Regions from separate parts of the Streptomyces sp. NPDC020958 genome, predicted to be linked through region 1. Evidence: riboswitches for the same ligand, from Rfam matches in the RefSeq annotation. Region 1 holds a riboswitch; each other region holds the start of a gene.

What was found. A riboswitch is a leader RNA that binds a small molecule or an ion and turns the genes downstream of it on or off. The one in region 1 is predicted to bind cobalamin.
Region 2: it holds a riboswitch for cobalamin, as region 1 does, so the genes downstream of both, ACZ3KP_RS04410 (CbtB domain-containing protein) here and ACZ3KP_RS08450 (ribonucleoside-diphosphate reductase subunit alpha) in region 1, are expected to answer to the same signal.
Region 3: it holds a riboswitch for cobalamin, as region 1 does, so the genes downstream of both, ACZ3KP_RS37220 (cobalamin biosynthesis protein) here and ACZ3KP_RS08450 (ribonucleoside-diphosphate reductase subunit alpha) in region 1, are expected to answer to the same signal.

What each region holds. Positions count from the first base shown of each region.
Region 1 is NZ_JBVHFU010000002.1:584,851-591,370, forward strand. It holds gene ACZ3KP_RS08425 (extracellular solute-binding protein) at 1-47, opposite strand, end outside; gene ACZ3KP_RS08430 (GntR family transcriptional regulator) at 407-1,171, shown strand; gene ACZ3KP_RS08435 (DUF3311 domain-containing protein) at 1,296-1,565, shown strand; gene mctP (monocarboxylate uptake permease MctP) at 1,562-3,190, shown strand; gene ACZ3KP_RS08445 (GNAT family N-acetyltransferase) at 3,275-3,781, shown strand; cobalamin riboswitch at 3,834-3,958, shown strand; gene ACZ3KP_RS08450 (ribonucleoside-diphosphate reductase subunit alpha) at 4,086-6,449, shown strand; gene ACZ3KP_RS08455 (ribonucleotide-diphosphate reductase subunit beta) at 6,449-6,520, shown strand, end outside.
Region 2 is NZ_JBVHFU010000001.1:970,736-977,255, forward strand. It holds gene ACZ3KP_RS04405 (enoyl-CoA hydratase/isomerase family protein) at 1-666, shown strand, start outside; cobalamin riboswitch at 773-909, shown strand; gene ACZ3KP_RS04410 (CbtB domain-containing protein) at 947-1,168, shown strand; gene ACZ3KP_RS04415 (CbtA family protein) at 1,191-1,946, shown strand; gene pgm (phosphoglucomutase (alpha-D-glucose-1,6-bisphosphate-dependent)) at 2,106-3,746, shown strand; gene ACZ3KP_RS04425 (BTAD domain-containing putative transcriptional regulator) at 4,240-6,520, opposite strand, start outside.
Region 3 is NZ_JBVHFU010000021.1:60,839-67,358, forward strand. It holds gene ACZ3KP_RS37205 (class II aldolase/adducin family protein) at 62-796, opposite strand; gene ACZ3KP_RS37210 (inorganic phosphate transporter) at 1,033-2,265, shown strand; gene ACZ3KP_RS37215 (hypothetical protein) at 2,287-2,514, shown strand; cobalamin riboswitch at 2,687-2,826, shown strand; gene ACZ3KP_RS37220 (cobalamin biosynthesis protein) at 2,928-3,887, shown strand; gene ACZ3KP_RS37225 (cobyric acid synthase) at 3,884-5,395, shown strand; gene cobN (cobaltochelatase subunit CobN) at 5,392-6,520, shown strand, end outside.

The DNA of each region.
Region 1 (6,520 bases):
AAGACCATGCCCGCGATACCCATCGCGGCTATCAGCTTGCGCTTCACGCCACCCTCCTCAGGGATGCCACAAACCCCCCTGCCTCCCCGCGCGAGCGTTGGGCCGGGACCTGGACCAATGGTGTAGACCAGTGCGGGAAGCTTGGCCCAGACCACCAGGCCTGTCAAGGGTGGCCGAATGGGCTCCCACCAGCCGTTATGCGACCTACATATGCAAGAACCTTTAAGTAAGAAGCCCTCGAAAACCCGCGGCGCGGACGAGACAATTCCGGTAGACCACTCGGGTGGTGGACTAGACCAGAAGAGCCCGCGACGGTATACAGAGGGGATCACGCAGCGTGCAGGGCGAATCCCGGTACGCTGCCGTGCCACGAGGCGAGCCGCATCAGGAGCCGGGAAGGCGGAGCATGAGCACCGACGTCAGCAGTGCGGAGAACGAGAGCGGGACAGCCGTCCGTACCGCGCGCGTGCCCAAGTACTACCGCCTGAAGAAGCACCTCCTCGACATCACCGAGACCCAGGCACCCGGCACCCCGGTGCCGCCCGAGCGCACCCTGGCCGCCGAGTTCGACACCTCCCGCACCACCGTCCGCCAGGCCCTCCAGGAGCTGGTCGTCGAGGGCCGTCTCGAACGCATCCAGGGCAAGGGCACCTTCGTCGCCAAGCCGAAGGTCTCCCAGGCGCTCCAGCTCACCTCGTACACCGAGGACATGCGCGCCCAGGGTCTGGAACCGACCTCGCAGCTGCTGGACATCGGCTACATCACGGCCGACGACCGGCTGGCCGGCCTGCTCGACATAAGCGCGGGCGGCCGGGTGCTGCGCATCGAGCGGCTGCGCATGGCCAACGGCGAGCCGATGGCGATCGAGACCACGCACCTGAGCGCGAAGCGCTTCCCGGCCCTGCGCCGCTCCCTCGTCAAGTACACGTCCCTGTACACCGCCCTCGCCGAGGTGTACGACGTCCGTCTCGCGGAGGCCGAGGAGACCATCGAGACCTCGCTGGCGACCCCGCGCGAGGCAGGCCTGCTCGGCACCGACGTCGGCCTGCCGATGCTGATGCTCTCCCGGCACTCCCTGGACCGCGAGGGCCAGCCGGTGGAGTGGGTGCGGTCGGTCTACCGCGGCGACCGCTACAAGTTCGTGGCCCGCCTCAAGCGCCCGCAGGACTGACCGGCACGACCCTTCACGGAATCGACATACCGAGAGGCCGGACGGCTACTTCCGCTCCGGTGACGCCGTGACCTAGATTGCCTGCGCATTACACAGGCGAACGGTGAGGGGACGGAGCCGCGGAATGTCGGATGTACCTGAAGTGAGGCAGCCGGTGGTGACACCTGTACGCGTGGTCATCGCCGTCTGTCTCGTCGCGCCCTTCGTGGCGATGTTGTGGGTGGGCTCCTACGCCAGGACAGACCCGACGTTCATCGGGATCCCGTTCTTCTACTGGTACCAGATGCTGTGGGTGCTGGTCTCCACCGCGCTCACCATGACGGCGTACCAGCTGTGGCAGCGTGACCAGCGTGCCCGCAGGGCCGGTCACCCGAGCGGGGGTGCGCAGCGGTGAAGGACGGTGTGAACGGCGTCGCGCTCGGCGTCTTCGTCTTCTTCTTCCTGGCCGTCACGGTCATGGGATTCCTGGCCGCGCGCTGGCGCAAGGCCGAGAACGAGCACAGCCTCGACGAATGGGGCCTGGGCGGCCGGTCGTTCGGGACCTGGGTCACCTGGTTCCTGCTGGGCGGCGACCTCTACACGGCGTACACCTTCGTCGCCGTACCCGCGGCGGTCTACGCGGCGGGCGCGGCCGGCTTCTTCGCCGTGCCGTACACGATCCTGGTCTACCCGCTGATCTTCACGTTCCTGCCGCGCCTGTGGTCGGTCTCCCACAAGCACGGTTACGTGACGACCTCGGACTTCGTGCGCGGCCGCTTCGGCTCCAAGGGCCTCTCGCTGGCCGTCGCGCTGACCGGCATCCTGGCGACGATGCCGTACATCGCGCTGCAGCTCGTCGGCATCCAGGCGGTGCTCGACGTGATGGGCGTCGGCGGCAGCGACGGCACCAACTGGTTCGTCAAGGACCTGCCGTTGCTCATCGCCTTCGGCGTGCTGGCGGCCTACACCTACTCCTCCGGCCTGCGCGCCCCCGCGCTCATCGCGTTCGTGAAGGACGGGCTGATCTACCTCGTCATCGCGGTGGCGATCATCTACATCCCGATCAAGCTGGGCGGCTTCGACGACATCTTCGCCAAGGCGGCCCACGCGTTCGCCCAGACCAACCCGGCGACCGGCAAGCCGCGCGGCGCGCTGGCACCGCCGGAGGCGAGCCAATGGACCTACGCCACGCTGGCGTTGGGCTCCGCGCTCGCCCTGTTCATGTACCCGCACTCGATCACCGCGACGCTCTCCTCCAAGAGCCGTGACGTGATCCGCCGCAACACCACGATCCTGCCGCTGTACTCCCTGATGCTGGGCCTGCTGGCGCTGCTCGGCTTCATGGCCGTCGCGGCCGGTGTCAAGGTCACCAACGGCCAGCTGGCGATCCCGCAGCTGTTCGAGAACGTGTTCCCGGACTGGTTCGCGGGGGTGGCCTTCGCGGCGATCGGCATCGGCGCCCTGGTCCCGGCGGCCATCATGTCCATCGCGGCCGCGAACCTGTTCACCCGCAACATCTACCGGGACTTCATCAAGCCGGACGCCACACCGAAGCAGGAGGCCCAGGTCTCCAAGCTGGTGTCCCTGCTGGTGAAGGTGGGCGCGCTGGTCTTCGTCCTCACCATGGACAAGACGGTCGCCATCAACTTCCAGCTGCTGGGCGGCATCTGGATCCTGCAGACCTTCCCGGCGTTGGTGGGCGGCCTGTTCACCCGCTGGTTCCACCGCTGGGCCCTGCTCGCGGGCTGGGCGGTCGGCATGGTCTACGGCACGGCCGCGGCGTACGGCGTCGCCTCCCCCACCCAGAAGCACTTCGGCGGCTCGGCCAAGGAGATCCCGGGCATCGGCGAGATCGGTTACATCGGCCTCACGGCGTTCGTGCTGAACGTGGTGGTCACGGTGGTCCTGACCTTCGCCCTGCGGGCCCTGAAGGCCCCGGAGGGCATCGACGAGACGAAGGCGGAGGACTACACGGCGGACGCGGGCGACCCGGGCGTGGAAGTCGAACTCCCCCCGGCCGTCGCGGGAAGCGCCCACTAGGACGCCGCGCGAACACCCCGTACACCCACGGCGGGCCGCCGACGGCACCACTTCGGCGGCCCGCTGTCGTCCATACTCCCCCGCATGGACATCGTCATCCGGCAAGCGCTTCCCACCGAACACGAACCCCTCGGCGACCTCACCGCCCGGGCCTACCTCCTGGACGGTCTCCTCGACTACGGGGAGAACGACGAGTACCTGCCCGTGCTGAAGGACGTGGCCGGCCGGGCCGCGGCCGCGGAGGTGCTCGTCGCCGTGCGGGGCGACCGCCTCCTCGGCGGCGTCACCTTCGTCCCCGGGCCAGGCCCGGTCGCCGACCTCGCCCGCCCCGGCGAGGCCGAGATCAGGGCCCTCGCGGTCGCGCACGAAGCCCGCGGCCAGGGAGCCGGCGAGGCCCTCGTGCGCGCGTGCCTGGAGCGGGCGCGGGTCACGGAGGGCTGCGTGGCCGTCGTCCTGTCGAGCCAGCGGAGCATGCACACCGCCCACCGGCTCTACGAACGCCTCAGCTTCGTCCGGACACCGGACCGGGACTGGAATCCCGTGCCGCACCTGGACGACGTCACTCTCCTCACCTACGAGTTGACGCTCTGACACCGGCGCGACACAACATCTGGGGGTGCCGTGACGACCCGGCACTAGATGTATGCTCATGCTCGCTGTCGCCGCAGGGGAATCCGGTGCGAATCCGGAACTGTCCCGCAACGGTGTACTTGTGCGCATCCGCGTACGAGAGTCAGTCCGAGGACCTGCCGACAGCACGCCCGGCCAACCCGGTCAGGGCGTTTCGACGTCCGGGCCTCGTGGAGTGGGCCAGGGTCTCCGAGGCGCGCCCGCGCGCGCTCGCGCTGCCCGCTGCCCTCCGCCAGGCCCCGTGCCGAGCGAGGGAGAGCCCCACGTGACCATCGCGCCAGCCGAACCGGCTTCAGCGACCACGACCGTCCCGGAGACCGACGGTCCCGGAACGGCCCTGCTGCGGATCCTGACCGAGCTGACCGCCGACCTCCCGGACACCGACCCCGGCCGGGTCGCCGCCGCCGCGCTGCGCGGCCGGTCCGCGCGGGCCGACGAGTCGGAGTTGCGCGAGCTGGCCACCGAGGCCGCCGCCGGTCTGATCTCCGAGGACCCCGCCTACTCGCGGCTGGCGGCCCGCCTGCTCACCGTCTCCATCCGGGCCGAGGCCGCCTCGCAGGGCGTGACGTCCTTCACCGAGTCCGTCGCGGTGGGGCACCGCGAGGGCCTCATCGCCGACCGCACCGCGGAGTTCGCGCGGCTGCACGCGGCGCGCCTGGACGCACTGGTCGACCCCGCCGCCGACGACCGCTTCGGCTACTTCGGCCTGCGCACCCTGCACAGCCGCTACCTGCTCCGGCACCCGATCACGCGCAAGGTCATCGAGACCCCCCAGCACTTCATGCTCCGGGTCGCCGCGGGACTGGCCGAGGACAACACCTCCCGCGCCCTGGACGAGGTCGCCGCGCTCTACGGGCTCATGAGCCGCCTCGACTACCTCCCGTCCTCCCCCACCCTCTTCAACTCCGGCACCCGGCACCCCCAGATGTCGTCCTGCTACCTCCTCGACTCCCCGAAGGACGAGCTGGACTCCATCTACGACCGCTACCACCAGGTCGCCCGGCTCTCCAAGCACGCCGGTGGCATCGGGCTGTCGTACTCCCGGATCCGCAGCCGCGGTTCGCTGATCCGCGGCACCAACGGGCACTCCAACGGCATCGTGCCGTTCCTGAAGACCCTGGACGCCTCGGTCGCCGCCGTGAACCAGGGCGGCCGGCGCAAGGGTGCGGCCGCGGTCTACCTGGAGACCTGGCACTCCGACATCGAGGAGTTCCTGGAGCTGCGGGACAACACCGGTGAGGACGCCCGCCGCACGCACAACCTCAACCTCGCGCACTGGGTCCCGGACGAGTTCATGCGCCGGGTGAACGCCGACGAGCCGTGGTCCCTGTTCTCCCCCGCCGACGTGCCGGAGCTGGTGGACCTGTGGGGCGCGGAGTTCGACGCCGCCTACCGCAGGGCCGAGGCCGCCGGACTCGCGCAGCGGACCATCCCGGCCCGTGACCTGTACGGCCGGATGATGCGCACCCTCGCGCAGACCGGCAACGGCTGGATGACGTTCAAGGACGCGGCCAACCGCACCGCCAACCAGACGGCGACCCCCGGCCACGTCGTGCACTCCTCCAACCTCTGCACGGAGATCCTGGAGGTCACGGACGACGGCGAGACGGCGGTCTGCAACCTGGGCTCCGTCAACCTCGGGGCGTTCGTCGACCCGGCGACCGGTGACATCGACTGGGAACGGCTGGACGGGACGGTCCGCACCGCGGTGACCTTCCTGGACCGCGTCGTCGACATCAACTTCTACCCGACAGAGCAGGCGGGCCGGTCCAACGCCCGGTGGCGGCCGGTGGGCCTGGGCGCCATGGGTCTCCAGGACGTCTTCTTCAAGCTGCGGCTGCCCTTCGACTCCCCCGAGGCCAAGGCCCTCTCCACCCGGATCGCCGAGCGGATCATGCTCGCCGCGTACGAGGCCTCCGCCGACCTGGCCGAGCGCAACGGACCGCTGCCCGCCTGGGAGAAGACCCGCACCGCGCGGGGCGTGCTGCACCCCGACCACTACGGCGTCGAGTTCACCTGGCCGGAGCGCTGGGCGGCGCTGCGCGCGCGGATCGCCGAGACCGGGATGCGCAACAGCCTGCTCCTGGCCATCGCGCCCACCGCGACCATCGCCTCGATCGCGGGGGTCTACGAGTGCATCGAGCCGCAGGTCTCGAACCTGTTCAAGCGCGAGACGCTGTCCGGTGAGTTCCTCCAGGTCAACTCGTACCTGGTGCGGGAGCTGAAGGACCTGGGTGTCTGGGACGCCCGGACCCGGGAGGCGCTGCGCGAGGCGAACGGCTCGGTACAGGACTTCGCCTGGATCCCCGAGGAGGTGCGACGCCTGTACCGCACGGCGTGGGAGATCCCGCAGCGCGGCCTGATCGACATGGCCGCCGCCCGCACCCCGTACCTGGACCAGGCCCAGTCCCTGAACCTGTTCCTGGAGACGCCGACCATCGGCAAGCTCTCCTCGATGTACGCCTACGCCTGGAAGTCCGGGCTGAAGACGACGTACTACCTGCGTTCGCGCCCGGCGACCCGGATCGCCCGCGCCGCCCGGGCCGCCGTGCCCGTCCAGCAGGCGGCCCCCGAAGACGCCGTCGCCTGCTCCCTGGAAAACCCCGAGTCCTGCGAGGCCTGCCAGTGATGTCCAGCAAGAACCTTCTCGACCCCGGCTTCGAGCTCACGCTCCGCCCGATGCGCTACCCGGACTTCTAC
Region 2 (6,520 bases), on a different contig from region 1:
GCCACCGAGCGTTCCCGGATCGCCATGCCGGAGACGGGAATCGGCTTCGTCCCCGACGTGGGCGGCACCTACCTGCTCAGCCGGGCCCCCGGCGAACTGGGCACCCATCTCGCCCTGACCGGGGCCGGGATCGGCGCCGCCGACGCCGTGCTGTGCGGACTCGCCGACCACCACCTGCCGTCCGGCGCGCTCCAGGCGTTCGTCGCCGACCTCGCCGAACTGCCCGTCCCCGAGGCGGTCGCCCGCCACGAACGGCCCGCGGCCGAAGGGGAACTGGCCGGTCACCGCACCTGGATCGACACCTGCTACGCCGCCGACACCGTCGAGGAGATCGTCCGCCTGCTGCTCGCACACGGTGACGCGGCGGCGAAGGAGGCGGCGCACATCCTGCTCGGCAGGTCCCCGACGGCCCTGAAGGTCACCCTGCGCGCACTCCGCGGAGCCCGGCAACTGGACACCCTGGAGCAGGTGCTGGACCAGGAGTACCGCGTCTCCTGCGCCACCCTGACCACTCCTGACCTGGTGGAGGGCATCCGCGCCCAGGTCGTCGACAAGGACCGCGCCCCGCGCTGGTCCCCGGCCACCCTCGACGAGGTCACCGAGGCCGACGTCGACCGCTTCTTCACCCCGCTCGGCGCCCGCGAACTGGGCCTGGCCCGCCCCTGAAGAACCCCCGACGGGACCGCGGCGGGCGGCGGCCGGGCCCGCCCGTCGACCGCACACCGGGCGCGAGAGGAAGATCACGCCTGGTGACGCGGTCTTGGCCGGGCCTCCGACACGCGGTACGGTCGGTCCGGTATCGACGACGGCGAGACGGAAGCCGGTGGGAATCCGGCACGGTCGCGCCACTGTATGCAAGAGCCCCCGGGCCCTTGCGAGTCAGACCCGTGGCTGTCGTCCTGTGCACCACCGAGATGGGACGCGAACTCCCAGAGGAGGTTCTGCCATGGCGCAGACCGTCGCCCAGCCGACAGCCACCACCCCCGCCGTCCCCGCCAAGCTGCCGCTGTCCGCGATAGCTCCCTGGGCGGTCTTCTTCGGCATCCTGATGCTGGTCCTGCTCTACTTCGTCGGCGCCGAGCAGGGCGCCACCTCCGTGTTCAGCGGCACGGACGTCCACGAGTGGGTGCACGACGCCCGCCACCTGCTCGGCTTCCCCTGCCACTGACGCGAGGGACGCCGTCCAGCCCATGAACTCCGCAACGGTACGAAACCTCCTGGTGCGGGGCATGCTCGCCGGCCTCGCCGCCGGCCTGCTCGCCCTGGTGGTCGCCTACCTCCTCGGCGAGCCCTATGTCGACAAGGCGATCGGCTTCGAGGACGCCCACGCACACGAGCACGAGATGGTCGTCGTCTCCCGCTCCCTCCAGTCCACCGCGGGCCTCGCCACCGGTGTCCTGGTGTACGGGGTCGCCTTCGGCGGCATCGCGGCCCTCGTCTACTGCTTCGCCCTCGGCCGCGTCGGCCGGTTCGGTCCCCGGGCGACCGCCCTGCTGCTGTCCGGCTGCGCGCTGCTCGCCGTGTACGTGGTGCCGTTCCTGAAGTACCCGGCCAACCCGCCGTCGGTGGGCGAAGCGGACACCATCGGCAGGCGCACCACGCTGTACTTCCTGATGATGCTGCTCAGCGTGCTGCTGGCGGTCGCCGCCACCCTCCTCGGCAAGCGCCTGCGGGCGAGCCTCGGCACCTGGTGGGCGACCGTGGTCGCGGTGACCGCGTTCGCCGTCGTGATCGGGCTCGCGTACCAGTTCCTGCCGGTGGTCAACGAGGTCCCGAAGGACTTCCCGGCCACCCTGCTGTGGCGGTTCCGGCTCTCGGCGCTCGCCATCCAGCTGGTGCTGTGGAGCGGATTCGGCCTGCTGTTCGGCGAGTTGGCCGAGCGGCAGCTCAACCCGAGGCCCGCGAGGGCAACGGCCGCCCGGCGTACCGTGCCCGCCGCGCACTGACCGACCCACGAGACGCGAGGGCCTCCGGAACCGTCCGGAGGCCCTCGCGCGTTCGGCCCACCGGCCGGCGGTGAAACGGCCCCACGCGCGCGTGCGTCGCCGCTGACAAGGGAAGATGGGCGGTGAGTGATCGAGCAACGACAGCGGAGGAATGGACTCATGCCGCATGAGCGAGCGGGCCGGCCGGCGGCTCCGGAGGACCTCGTCGACGTGGCCCGGCTGGTCACGGCCTACTACGCGCTGCACCCCGACCCGTCCGACCCCGCCCAGCGGGTGGCGTTCGGCACCTCGGGACACCGCGGGTCGTCCCTGACGACCGCGTTCAACGAGGACCACATCGCGGCCACCAGCCAGGCCATCTGCGAGTACCGGAGCGGCCAGGGCACCGACGGACCCCTCTTCCTGGGCGCCGACACCCACGCCCTGTCCGAACCCGCCAAGGTCACCGCCCTGGAGGTGTTCGCCGCCAACGGCGTGACCGTCCTGATCGACAGCGCCGACGGCTACACGCCCACCCCGGCCGTCTCGCACGCCATCCTCACCCACAACCGGGGCCGTACCACCGGTCTCGCGGACGGCGTCGTGGTCACCCCCTCGCACAACCCGCCCGCCGACGGCGGCTTCAAGTACAACCCGCCCAGCGGCGGCCCCGCCGCCTCCGACGCCACCTCCTGGATCCAGGACCGCGCCAACCAGATCATCGCGGGCGGGCTGAAGGACGTACGGCGCGTCCCCTACGAGCGTGCGCTCGCCGCGGACACCACCGGCCGGTACGACTTCATGGGCGTCTACGTCGACGACCTGCCCAGCGTCCTCGACCTCGACGCGGTCCGGGCCTCCGAGCTGCGCATCGGCGCCGACCCGCTCGGCGGGGCCTCCGTGGCCTACTGGGGCCGGATCGCCGAACGGCACGGTCTCGACCTCACCGTGGTCAACCCGTACACCGACCCCACCTGGCGGTTCATGACGCTGGACTGGGACGGCAAGATCCGGATGGACTGCTCGTCGCCGTACGCGATGGCCTCGCTGATCGAGAAGCGGGACCAGTACCGCGTCGCCACCGGCAACGACGCCGACGCGGACCGGCACGGCATCGTCACCCGCGACGCCGGTCTGATGAACCCCAACCACTACCTGGCCGTCGCCATCTCCTACCTCTACCGCCACCGTGGGCAGTGGGCGGCGGACGCCGGCGTCGGCAAGACGCTCGTCTCCTCCTCGATGATCGACCGGGTCGCCGCCGACCTCGGCCGCCGGCTCGTGGAAGTGCCCGTCGGATTCAAGTGGTTCGTCGACGGACTGGTCAGCGGTGCGATCGGGTTCGGCGGTGAGGAGTCGGCCGGCGCGTCCTTCCTGCGCCGGGACGGCTCGGTGTGGACGACCGACAAGGACGGCATCCTGCTCGCCCTGCTCGCCTCCGAGATCACGGCCGTCACCGACCGGACCCCGTCCGAGCACTACGCCGACCTGACCGCCCGTTTCGGTGAGCCCGCCTACGCCCGCATCGACGCCCCCGCGAACCGCGAGGAGAAGGCCTTGCTCGCCAAGCTCTCCCCGGCCCAGGTCACCGCGCGGACCCTGGCGGGCGAGCCGGTCACCGCGGTGCTCACCGAGGCCCCGGGCAACGGGGCCGCGATCGGCGGCATCAAGGTGACCACGGAGAACGCCTGGTTCGCGGCCCGCCCCTCCGGCACCGAGGACGTGTACAAGATCTACGCCGAGTCCTTCCAGGGCCCCGAGCACCTGGCCCGGGTCCAGGAGGAGGCCAAGGCGGTGGTCGACGCAGCCCTCGACGCCTGACGCCGGGCGCCGACCACGGTGGCCGGCCAGGCCCGGCAGCACGTGCGGGCGGCCGCCGACCACGGTGGCCGGGCGGGTTCGGTGGCGCGTGTGGCCGGGCGCCGATCACGGTGGCCGGCCAGGCCCGGCAGCACGTGCGGGCGGCCGCCGACCACGGTGGCCGGGCGGGTTCGGTGGCGCGTGTGGCCGGGCGCCGACCACGGTGGTCGGGTGGGTTCGGCGGCGCGTGTGGCCGGGCGCCGACCACGGTGGTCGGGCGGGTTCGGCGGCTTGTGTGGGTGGGTGTCGGTGGCGGTGGCCGGGGGGCGTCCGGCCGTACTGTCGGCGTCGGTGGCGGTGGCTGGGCACGTGGGGTCGCCTGTTCGGGCGGTCGGTGTCGTCCCGGGGGTCCGGTGTGGCCGGTGCGGCTGCGGATCGGGGTGGCCCCGGCGGGACGGATCCCGTCGTACGCGGGGGCCGCCGGGCCGTGGTCGTCGTCGGTGTGCGGCGCCGGTCAGGTGGTGAACGTGCGCCGGCCGGCTCGGGACTCCGACAAGCGGGTCGCCGCGCGGCGGGCGCTCGCGGCGAGGTGGGCCGAACCCCAGGCGTGTGCGGTGCGTTCGGCCAGTGCGTAGGCTTCGGCCGCCGCCCGGTCCTCGCCCAGCAGCCGGTACACGTCGGCCAGGGCGTGGGCGAGCGGCCGGCTCGCGTACGCCGCGCCCGCCGCCCCGGCGAGCTGGTCGCGCAGCGGGACCAGATGCCCGAGGAGGGCCGCCGCCGCGTCGCGGTCCCGGTGCAGTACCGCGAGCTGCGCCCGGAAGTCGAGTTCCAGGCCGTGCAGATGGTCGCGCCGCGGCTCCGGATCGACCGGTACGGCCAGGGACTCGTCGAGCTTGCCCAGACGGGCCAGGACCAGGGCATGCGCCACGGCGACCGGGTCACCCACCGACTCGTACACGGCCCGCACCATCGGCTCGATCTCGGCCGCCCGGTCCTGGGCGAGCCGCATGGTGATCAGGCCCAGTGTGCGCAGCCCGGCGGCATGGTGGGCGCCCACCCGCTGGAGCAGGGAGTCGGCCTCGGCGTAGTCGGCATCGGCCGCCTCGAAACGCCCGCCGACGGCGGCCAGCATCGCACGCGTCGCCGCACTGAGCCCCTGCGCCCACACCAGCCGGTAGCGGCGGGCCAGGGCCAGGCCCTCGGTGGTGTGCCGGTGCACGGCGGCGGGGTCGTTGGCGGCTCCGGCGGTCATCGCGTCGAGGTGCTCGCAGACCCAACGGTAGGCGGGCAGGTCGTGGGCGCCGGCGAGGGCCCGCAGTTCGGCGGTGAGCGGCGGCCGTGTGGCGGCCCGCGTCTCGTGCGGCAGCAGCCGTGCCGAGGTCATCAACGCGGCGGCCAGCAGCCGGGGTTCGCCGTCCGCGCGGGCGAGCGCCAACTGGTCGCGGGCCGCCTGTGCGGCCCGGGGGGCGTCGTCGGCGGCGACCGCGTCGACCAGCACCTGAAGGACACGGGCGCGGGTCGGGCCGTCCGGTCCGGGGGCGGCCGCGAGCTGTTCGAGCCGGGCCACAGTGGTCCGGTCGTACGGGCCTTCGAGCCGGCTGCGCCAGGGCGCGGGCTCGGTCCAGGCGCCGTAGACGGCCGCGACCAGGTCCCCGCGGTCGGCCTGTTCGGCCAGTTCCACGGCACGCTGCCGGGTGCGCCGGGCGGCGTCCGTGGCCCCGGTGCGCACCTGCGCGCCCAGCAGCCGTACCAGCAGCTCGATCAGCCGGTCGGGCGGGGTGTCGGGGCCGCTCGCCGCGGTGTGCGTGTCGATCGCCTGCTGGATCAGGGTGACGGCGACGTCATGGACGTACCGCCGCTCGGCGGCCTCGGCGGCCCGCAGCGCGTAGTCGACGGCGAGCGGGGCGTCGGACGCGCTGCCCGAGCGGGCGAAGTGGTGGGCGAGCGCCGCGAGTTCCCCGGGGCGGTGGTGGCGCAGCAGCCGGGCGACGCGGGCGTGCAGCCGGGAGCGCCGGGCGCCGGACAGGTCGGCGTACACGGTGTCGCGGACCAGGGCGTGCACGAACCGGACGTGCCCGGCGCGGGGTTCGGTCAGCAGGTCGGCGGCGAGCGCGGCGTCGAGCCCTTCGAGGACCTCCTCCTCCGCCGCCTCGGCGCAGTCGACCAGCAGTGCGACCTCGGCCTCCAGTCCCAGCACGGCGGTGAGCCGGACGACGGACCGGGCGGCGGGAGGCAGCAGGGCGAGCCGTCGGCGCAGCACGTCCCGTACCCCCTGCGGGACCTCGGAGATCGCCACCAGCGCGCCCTCGTCGGCCAGCAGGCGGGCGCTCTCCAGGACGTAGAACGGATTCCCGCCGGTACGTTCGGCCAGTGCCGCGACGGTCGCCGGATCCACGGGCGCCCCGCAGACGGCGTCGACGAGGGTGGCGGTGTCCTGCGGCGGCAGCCCGCCGAGCGTGATCCGGTGCGGGGCGGCCGGGGCGAGCTGGGCGAGGGTCTTCAGCAGGTGCTCGCCGACCTCGGCGGGCCGGTACGCGGCGACGACGAGCAGCGGCACCCCGGTCACCGCGGCCGCCGCCTCGACCAGGGCGAGGGTCTCGGCGTCGGCGCGGTGCAGGTCCTCCAGCAGGACGGCGAGAGGGGTCTGCGCGGCAGCGGTACGCAGCCAGGCCGCGAAGGCGCGGTGCATGCGGAACCGGCCGGCGGTGGCCTCGTCACGGCCGGGCGCCCCGGGACGGTCGGTGGTCCCGTCGCGGCCGGCGTCGGGCGTTCCCTCCGGTTCCGGCAGCAGCACC
Region 3 (6,520 bases), on a different contig from region 1:
GCCAGCGGAGGACGGAGGAATCGACGAAGCCACTGGACCCGGATTCCCCCCGGGCAGGGATTCACCCCTCCCGGCGGCCGTACCGCTTCAGTTTCTCCGCCGCCGCGGCCATCTGGTCCGGGGAGAGCAGGGTCGGGGACAGGCCCGGGACCGCGGATGCCGTCAGCCAGAGGCGGCAGAGCCATTCGAGCTGGGCGGTGCGGTCGTAGGCCTGGGCGAGGGTGGTGCCGTAGGTGACCGTGCCGTGGTTCTGCAGGAGGCAGCCGGAGCGGCAGGCCAGGGCGCGGAGCATGTTCCCGGCCAGTTCGTCGGTGCCGTACGTCGCGTACGGGGCGACCCGGACGGTGCCGCCGAGGGCCGCGGACATGTAGTGGATCGCCGGGAGTTCCGGGACGAGTGTCGAGACGGCCGTCGCGTGCACGGCGTGGGTGTGGACGACGGCGCCCGCGTCGGTGGTGCGGTAGACGGCGAGGTGCATGGGCAGTTCGCTGGTCGGCGGGAGGGTGCCGAGCACCTGCCGGCCGTCGAGGTCGACGCCGGTCACGTCGCCGGGGGTGAGCCGGTCGTACGGCACGCCCGACGGCGTGACCAGCACGGTGTCGCCGACCCGGACCGACACGTTGCCGGAGGTACCGACGACCAGTCCCTCGGTCACCGTGCGGCGGGCGGTGGCGACGAGGTCCTGCCAGGCGTCGGCCTCCGCCGCGAGCGCCTCCCGTCCCGACGGCTCCGGGAGACCGTGTGCGCCGCCGCGCCCGTCCCGTTCGTCACACTCGTCGCGCCGCTGCTCAGCCATGGCCCGATCCTGCCACCGGGCGGCCCGCCGGGTGACCGGAATCTCTTCGGCGGCCCGGCAGGGCGGCCGAGGCCGGCCGACCGGGGCCGCCGGCCAAGCGGCGACTGGGCTCCGGGCCGTAAGCGGAATGCCAACCCCCCGTCATTGACACCCTCAAGCCCCTCTCAGTTCATCTGCCGTTCACCCAGGTTGCCTACGGTCCAACAGCCAACGACTTCGAAAGATTGCCTGGGTAAATGGAAAGCTTCTCGCTGATCCTCGCGATTGTGGTGGTAACCGCACTCGCGTTTGATTTCACGAACGGTTTCCACGACACCGCCAACGCGATGGCCACCACCATCTCGACCGGTGCGCTCAAGCCCAAGATCGCGGTGACCATGTCCGCCGCGCTCAACCTGGTGGGCGCCTTCCTCTCCGTGGAGGTCGCCAACACGATCTCCAAGGGGCTCGTCGACGAGAACGGCATCCGTCCCGAGGTCATCTTCGCCGCCCTGGTCGGCGCGATCCTCTGGAACCTGGTGACCTGGCTGGTGGGCCTGCCCTCCAGTTCCTCGCACGCCCTCATGGGCGGTCTGATCGGCGCCACCGTCGCCTCGGCCGGCTTCGGCGCGGTCCACGGCGACGTCCTCGTCACCAAGGTCCTGCTCCCGGCGGTCGCCGCCCCGGTGGTCGCGGGCCTCGCGGCACTGCTCTCCACCCGGCTGTCCTACACGCTCTCGAAGAACACCGAGGACGAGGCCACCCGCAAGGGCTACCGCGCCGGCCAGATCGCCTCCGCCGGCCTGGTCTCGCTCGCCCACGGCACCAACGACGCCCAGAAGACGATGGGCATCATCACCCTCGCGCTCGTCGCGGGCGGTTCCATCGCCCCCGGCTCCAACCCTCCCACCTGGGTCATCCTCTCCGCCGGCCTCGCCATCGCGCTGGGCACCTACATCGGCGGCTGGCGGATCATCCGCACCATGGGCACGGGCCTGACGGACCTCCAGCCGCAGCAGGGTTTCGCCGCCCAGACCAGCGCGGCCACCGCCATCCTGGCCTCCTCCCACCTCGGCTTCTCCCTGTCCACCACGCACGTCGTCTCCGGTTCCGTGATGGGTGCGGGCCTGGGCCGCAAGGGCGGCACGGTCCGCTGGTCCACCGCGACCCGCATGGTCGTCGCCTGGGTGCTCACCCTCCCGGCCGCCGCGCTGGTCGGCGCGCTCGCCGAGTCCGTGACGGACCTCGGTGACGGGGGCACGGCCGCCGTCGCCGTCTTCCTGGTGGCCGCGAGCGCCACGATCTGGAAGCTCTCCCGCCGCGAGGTCGTGGACAGCAGCAACGTCGTCGGCACCGAGGAGCCCGCCGGTGTGGTGACCACGGCGATCGCCGCCGTCACCCCGCCGCCCGCGGGCACCGTGACCGAGGGCCTCACGGCCACCATCCCCTCCCCCGCCGCTCCCGCGACCGACCCGGCCGCCACCGTCTGACCCCGAGGAACACAACCCGACATGAACATCGACTGGGCAGCCATCGGCTCCGTCTTCGGCGTCAGCCTCGTGGCGACGGTGGGTCTGGTGACCCTCTTCACCCTCGGCATCAAGGGCCTCTCCGCCCGCGAACGGGCCACCGCGCAGGGCAACTCAGCGGCCCTGGCCGCGACCGCCGCCTGCCTCTGCTTCGCGGCCTGCGCCGCGGCCGTGGCGTACGGCATCCACCTGATCGTGGCGAAGGCCTGAGCCGCGACCGCACCGATCCGCACCGATCCCGGCAGCGGCCACACCAAAAGGCCGCCAGGCTCCGCCCCGATCCGTTCGCGGCGGAGCCTTCGGCATGTCCCAGGAGTCCCGCCGCGCCACCGGTGTGGGCCTTCCCACACACTCCCCTCGCAGGTCAACGGCAAGTTGACGGGTCTTCCGGGGGCGTGGTGGACTGCCGGAGCCATGTACGGCGGCAAGAGAGGAAGCCGGTGTGAATCCGGCGCGGTCCCGCCACTGTCACCGGGGTAGCCATCCCCGGGAGCCAGGAACTCTCACCGCCGGTCTCGTCGAACCAGGGCGCGGACACCCTGAGTGAGGACATATCGCCATGCGCGGCTGCCGACCGAGGTGCAGTAACCGGCCCGTCCCCGACCCCGCGGCCGGCTGAGCCGATGGGTGCCGATCGCGTCTTCGCGTACGGCGCCGCCGCCGGCCTTCTCGGTGATCTGCTGCTCGGCGATCCGCGTCGGGGGCATCCGGTCGCCGCGTTCGGGCGGGCGGCCGGGGCCGTGGAGCGGGTGCTGTGGCGGGACCACCGGGGCTGGGGCACACTGCACACCGCCGTGTGCGTGGGCGGCGCCGTGACGCTGGGTGCCGTGGCCCAGCGAGTGGCACGGCCGTCCACCGCCGCGTCCGTGGCGCTCACCGCTGCCGCCACCTGGGCCGTCGTCGGCGGCACTTCTCTCTCCCGTGAGGCGCGGGCCGTCGGAGAGGCCCTCGCGGCCGGGGACGTCGAGGCCGCCCGGGCCCGGCTGCCGCATCTGTGCGGCCGGGATCCGCAGGCCCTGGACGCCGACGGGATCGCGCGGGCGGTCGTGGAGTCCGTCGCCGAGAACACCAGCGACGCGGTGGTCGGCGCGCTGGTGTGGGGGGCGTTGGGCGGAGTGCCGGGACTGCTCGGGTTCCGGGCCGTCAACACCCTGGACGCGATGGTCGGCCACAGGTCGGCCCGCCACCTGCGCTACGGGTGGGCCTCGGCACGGCTGGACGACGTGGCCGGATGGCCGGGGGCGCGGCTCACCGCCGTACTCGCCGCCGTGGCCGGGAGTGATCCCAGGGGCGCGCTGCGGGCCTGGCGGGCCGACGCGGCGAAGCATCCCAGTCCCAACGCGGGGCCCGTGGAGGCGTCGTTCGCGGGGGCGTTGGGGGTGCGGCTCGGGGGGACGTTGTCGTACGGGGGGCGCATCGAGCACCGGCCGGTGCTGAACGGGGAGGGGCGAAGCGTGGAGACCGGGGACATCGAGCGGGCCGTGCGGCTGTCACGGCGCGTGGGGTGGCTGGCGCTGGGGGCGAGCGCGGCCGCGGTCCTGCTGCGGGGACGGGTCGCGCGGCGCGCGGGGGGTTCCTCGTGAACGGCGGCGGGCTGCTGGTGGCCGGGACCACCTCCGACGCCGGCAAGAGTGTCGTGACCGCCGGTGTCTGCCGGTGGCTCGTACGACAGGGCGTCAAGGTCGCGCCGTTCAAGGCGCAGAACATGTCCCTGAACTCCTTCGTCACCCGCGAGGGCGCCGAGATCGGGCGGGCGCAGGCCATGCAGGCGCAGGCCTGCCGGATCGAGCCGACCGCGCTGATGAACCCCGTGCTGCTCAAGCCCGGCGGTGAGCGGAGCAGTCAGGTGGTGCTGCTCGGGAAGCCGGTCGGTGAGCTGAGCGCGCGGGGGTATCACGGCGGGCGGCAGCAGAAGCTGCTCGGGACCGTGCTCGACTGTCTTGCCGAGTTGCGGGGCACGTATGACGCGGTGATCTGTGAGGGGGCGGGCAGTCCGGCGGAGATCAACCTGCGCCGGACCGACATCGTGAACATGGGGATCGCGCGCAGCGCGCGGCTGCCCGTGCTGGTGGTCGGCGACATCGACCGCGGGGGTGTTTTCGCCTCCTTCTTCGGGACCGTCGCGCTGCTCTCGCCCGAGGACCAGGAACTCGTCGCGGGGTTCCTCGTCAACAAGTTCCGGGGCGACGTCTCGCTGCTGGAGCCCGGCCTCGACATGCTGCACGGGCTGACCGGGCGGCGGACGTACGGCGTCCTGCCGTTCCGGCACGGCCTCGGCATCGACGAGGAGGACGGGCTCCGGGTCTCCCTGCGGGGGACCGTCCGCGAGTCGAACACCGCCCCGCCCGTCGGCGAGGACGTGCTCCGGGTCGCCGTCTGCGCGATCCCCCTCATGTCCAACTTCACGGACGTGGACGCGCTGGCCGCCGAACCGGGCGTCCTGGTGCGGTTCGTGGACCGGCCCGAGGAACTGGCCGACGCCGATCTCGTCGTGATCCCGGGGACGCGGGGGACGGTCCGGGCCCTGGAGTGGCTGCGGGAGCGGGGCCTCGCGGACGCGCTGCTGCGCCGGGCCGCGGAGCGGCGGCCCGTCCTCGGCATCTGCGGCGGTTTCCAGATCCTCGGTGAGCACATCGAGGACGAGGTCGAGAGCCGGCGGGGGCACGTGGACGGGCTGGGGATCCTGCCCGTCCGGGTGCGGTTCGCCCGGGAGAAGACCCTCACCCGGCCCGTCGGCGAGGCCCTCGGCGAACCCGTCGAGGGCTACGAGATCCATCACGGCGTCGCCGAAGTGACCGGGGGAACCCCCTTCCTGGACGGCTGCCGGGTCGGGCAGACCTGGGGCACCCACTGGCACGGTTCCCTGGAGTCGGACGGCTTCCGGCGGGCCTTCCTGCGCGAGGTGGCCGCCGCCGCGGGCCGCCGGTTCGTGCCGGCCCCCGACACCTCGTTCGCCGGGCTGCGCGAGGAGCAGCTCGACCGGCTCGGCGACCTGATCGAACAGCACGCGGACACGGACGCGCTCTGGCGGCTCATCGAGTCGGGCGCGCCGCAAGGACTGCCTTTCATTCCACCGGGAGCGCCCGCATGAGCACAGTGTTGTTGTTGTCGACCGCCGACACCGATCTGCTGGCGGCCCGGGCCGCCACCGGTGCGGACTACCGGATCGGCAATCCGACGCGCGTCGACGTCGCGGAGGAGCTGCCCGCGCTGGTCGAGGGCGCGGACATCGCCGTCGTACGGCTGCTCGGCGGGAAGCGGGCCTGGGAGGACGGGCTCGCCGCGCTGAGGGCCGCCGGGATCCCGACCGTGCTGCTCGGCGGCGAGGCGGTGCCGGACGCCGAGCTGATGGCCGAGTCGTCGGTGCCGGCCGGGGTGGTGGCCGAGGCCCTCAGGTACCTGGTGGAGGGCGGCCCGGCCAACCTCACCGAGCTGGCCCGGTTCCTGTCCGACACCGTGCTGCTGACCGGCGAGGGGTTCGTCGAGCCGCAGCGGATGCCCGCGTTCGGCGTGCACGGCGAACGTCCCTTCACCGAGGGCCGGCCGACCGTCGGCGTGCTCTTCTACCGGGCCCACGAACTGAGCGGCAACACCGCCTTCGTGGACACCCTGTGCGACGCGATCGAGGCACACGGCGCCAACGCCCTTCCGGTGTACTGCGGTTCGCTGCGCGGGGCGGACGCCGGCCTGTACGAGCTGCTGGGCCGGGCCGACGCGCTGGTGGCCACCGTCCTCGCCGCGGGCGGCACGCACGCCTCGCAGGCCTCGGCCGGCGGTGACGAGGAGGCCTGGGACGTCGGCGCGCTCGCCGAGCTGGACGTGCCGGTGCTGCAGGGCCTGTGCCTCACCTCCTCGCGCGCCGCCTGGGACGAGTCGGACGCCGCGCTCTCCCCCATGGACGCGGCGATGCAGGTCGCCATCCCGGAGTTCGACGGCCGTCTGATCACCGTGCCGTTCTCCTTCAAGGAGCAGGGCCCTGACGACGTCCCGGTCTATGTCGCCGACCCGGAGCGGGCCGGACGCGTCGCCGGTATCGCCGTCCGCCACGCACGCCTGCGGCACAAGCCGAACGCCGAGAAGAAGGTGGCGCTGGTCTTCACCGCGTACCCGACCAAGCACTCGCGGGTCGGCAACGCGGTCGGCCTGGACACGCCCGCGTCGGCGGTGCGGGTACTGGACGCGCTCCGGGACGCCGGGTACGGGGTCAGCGAACACC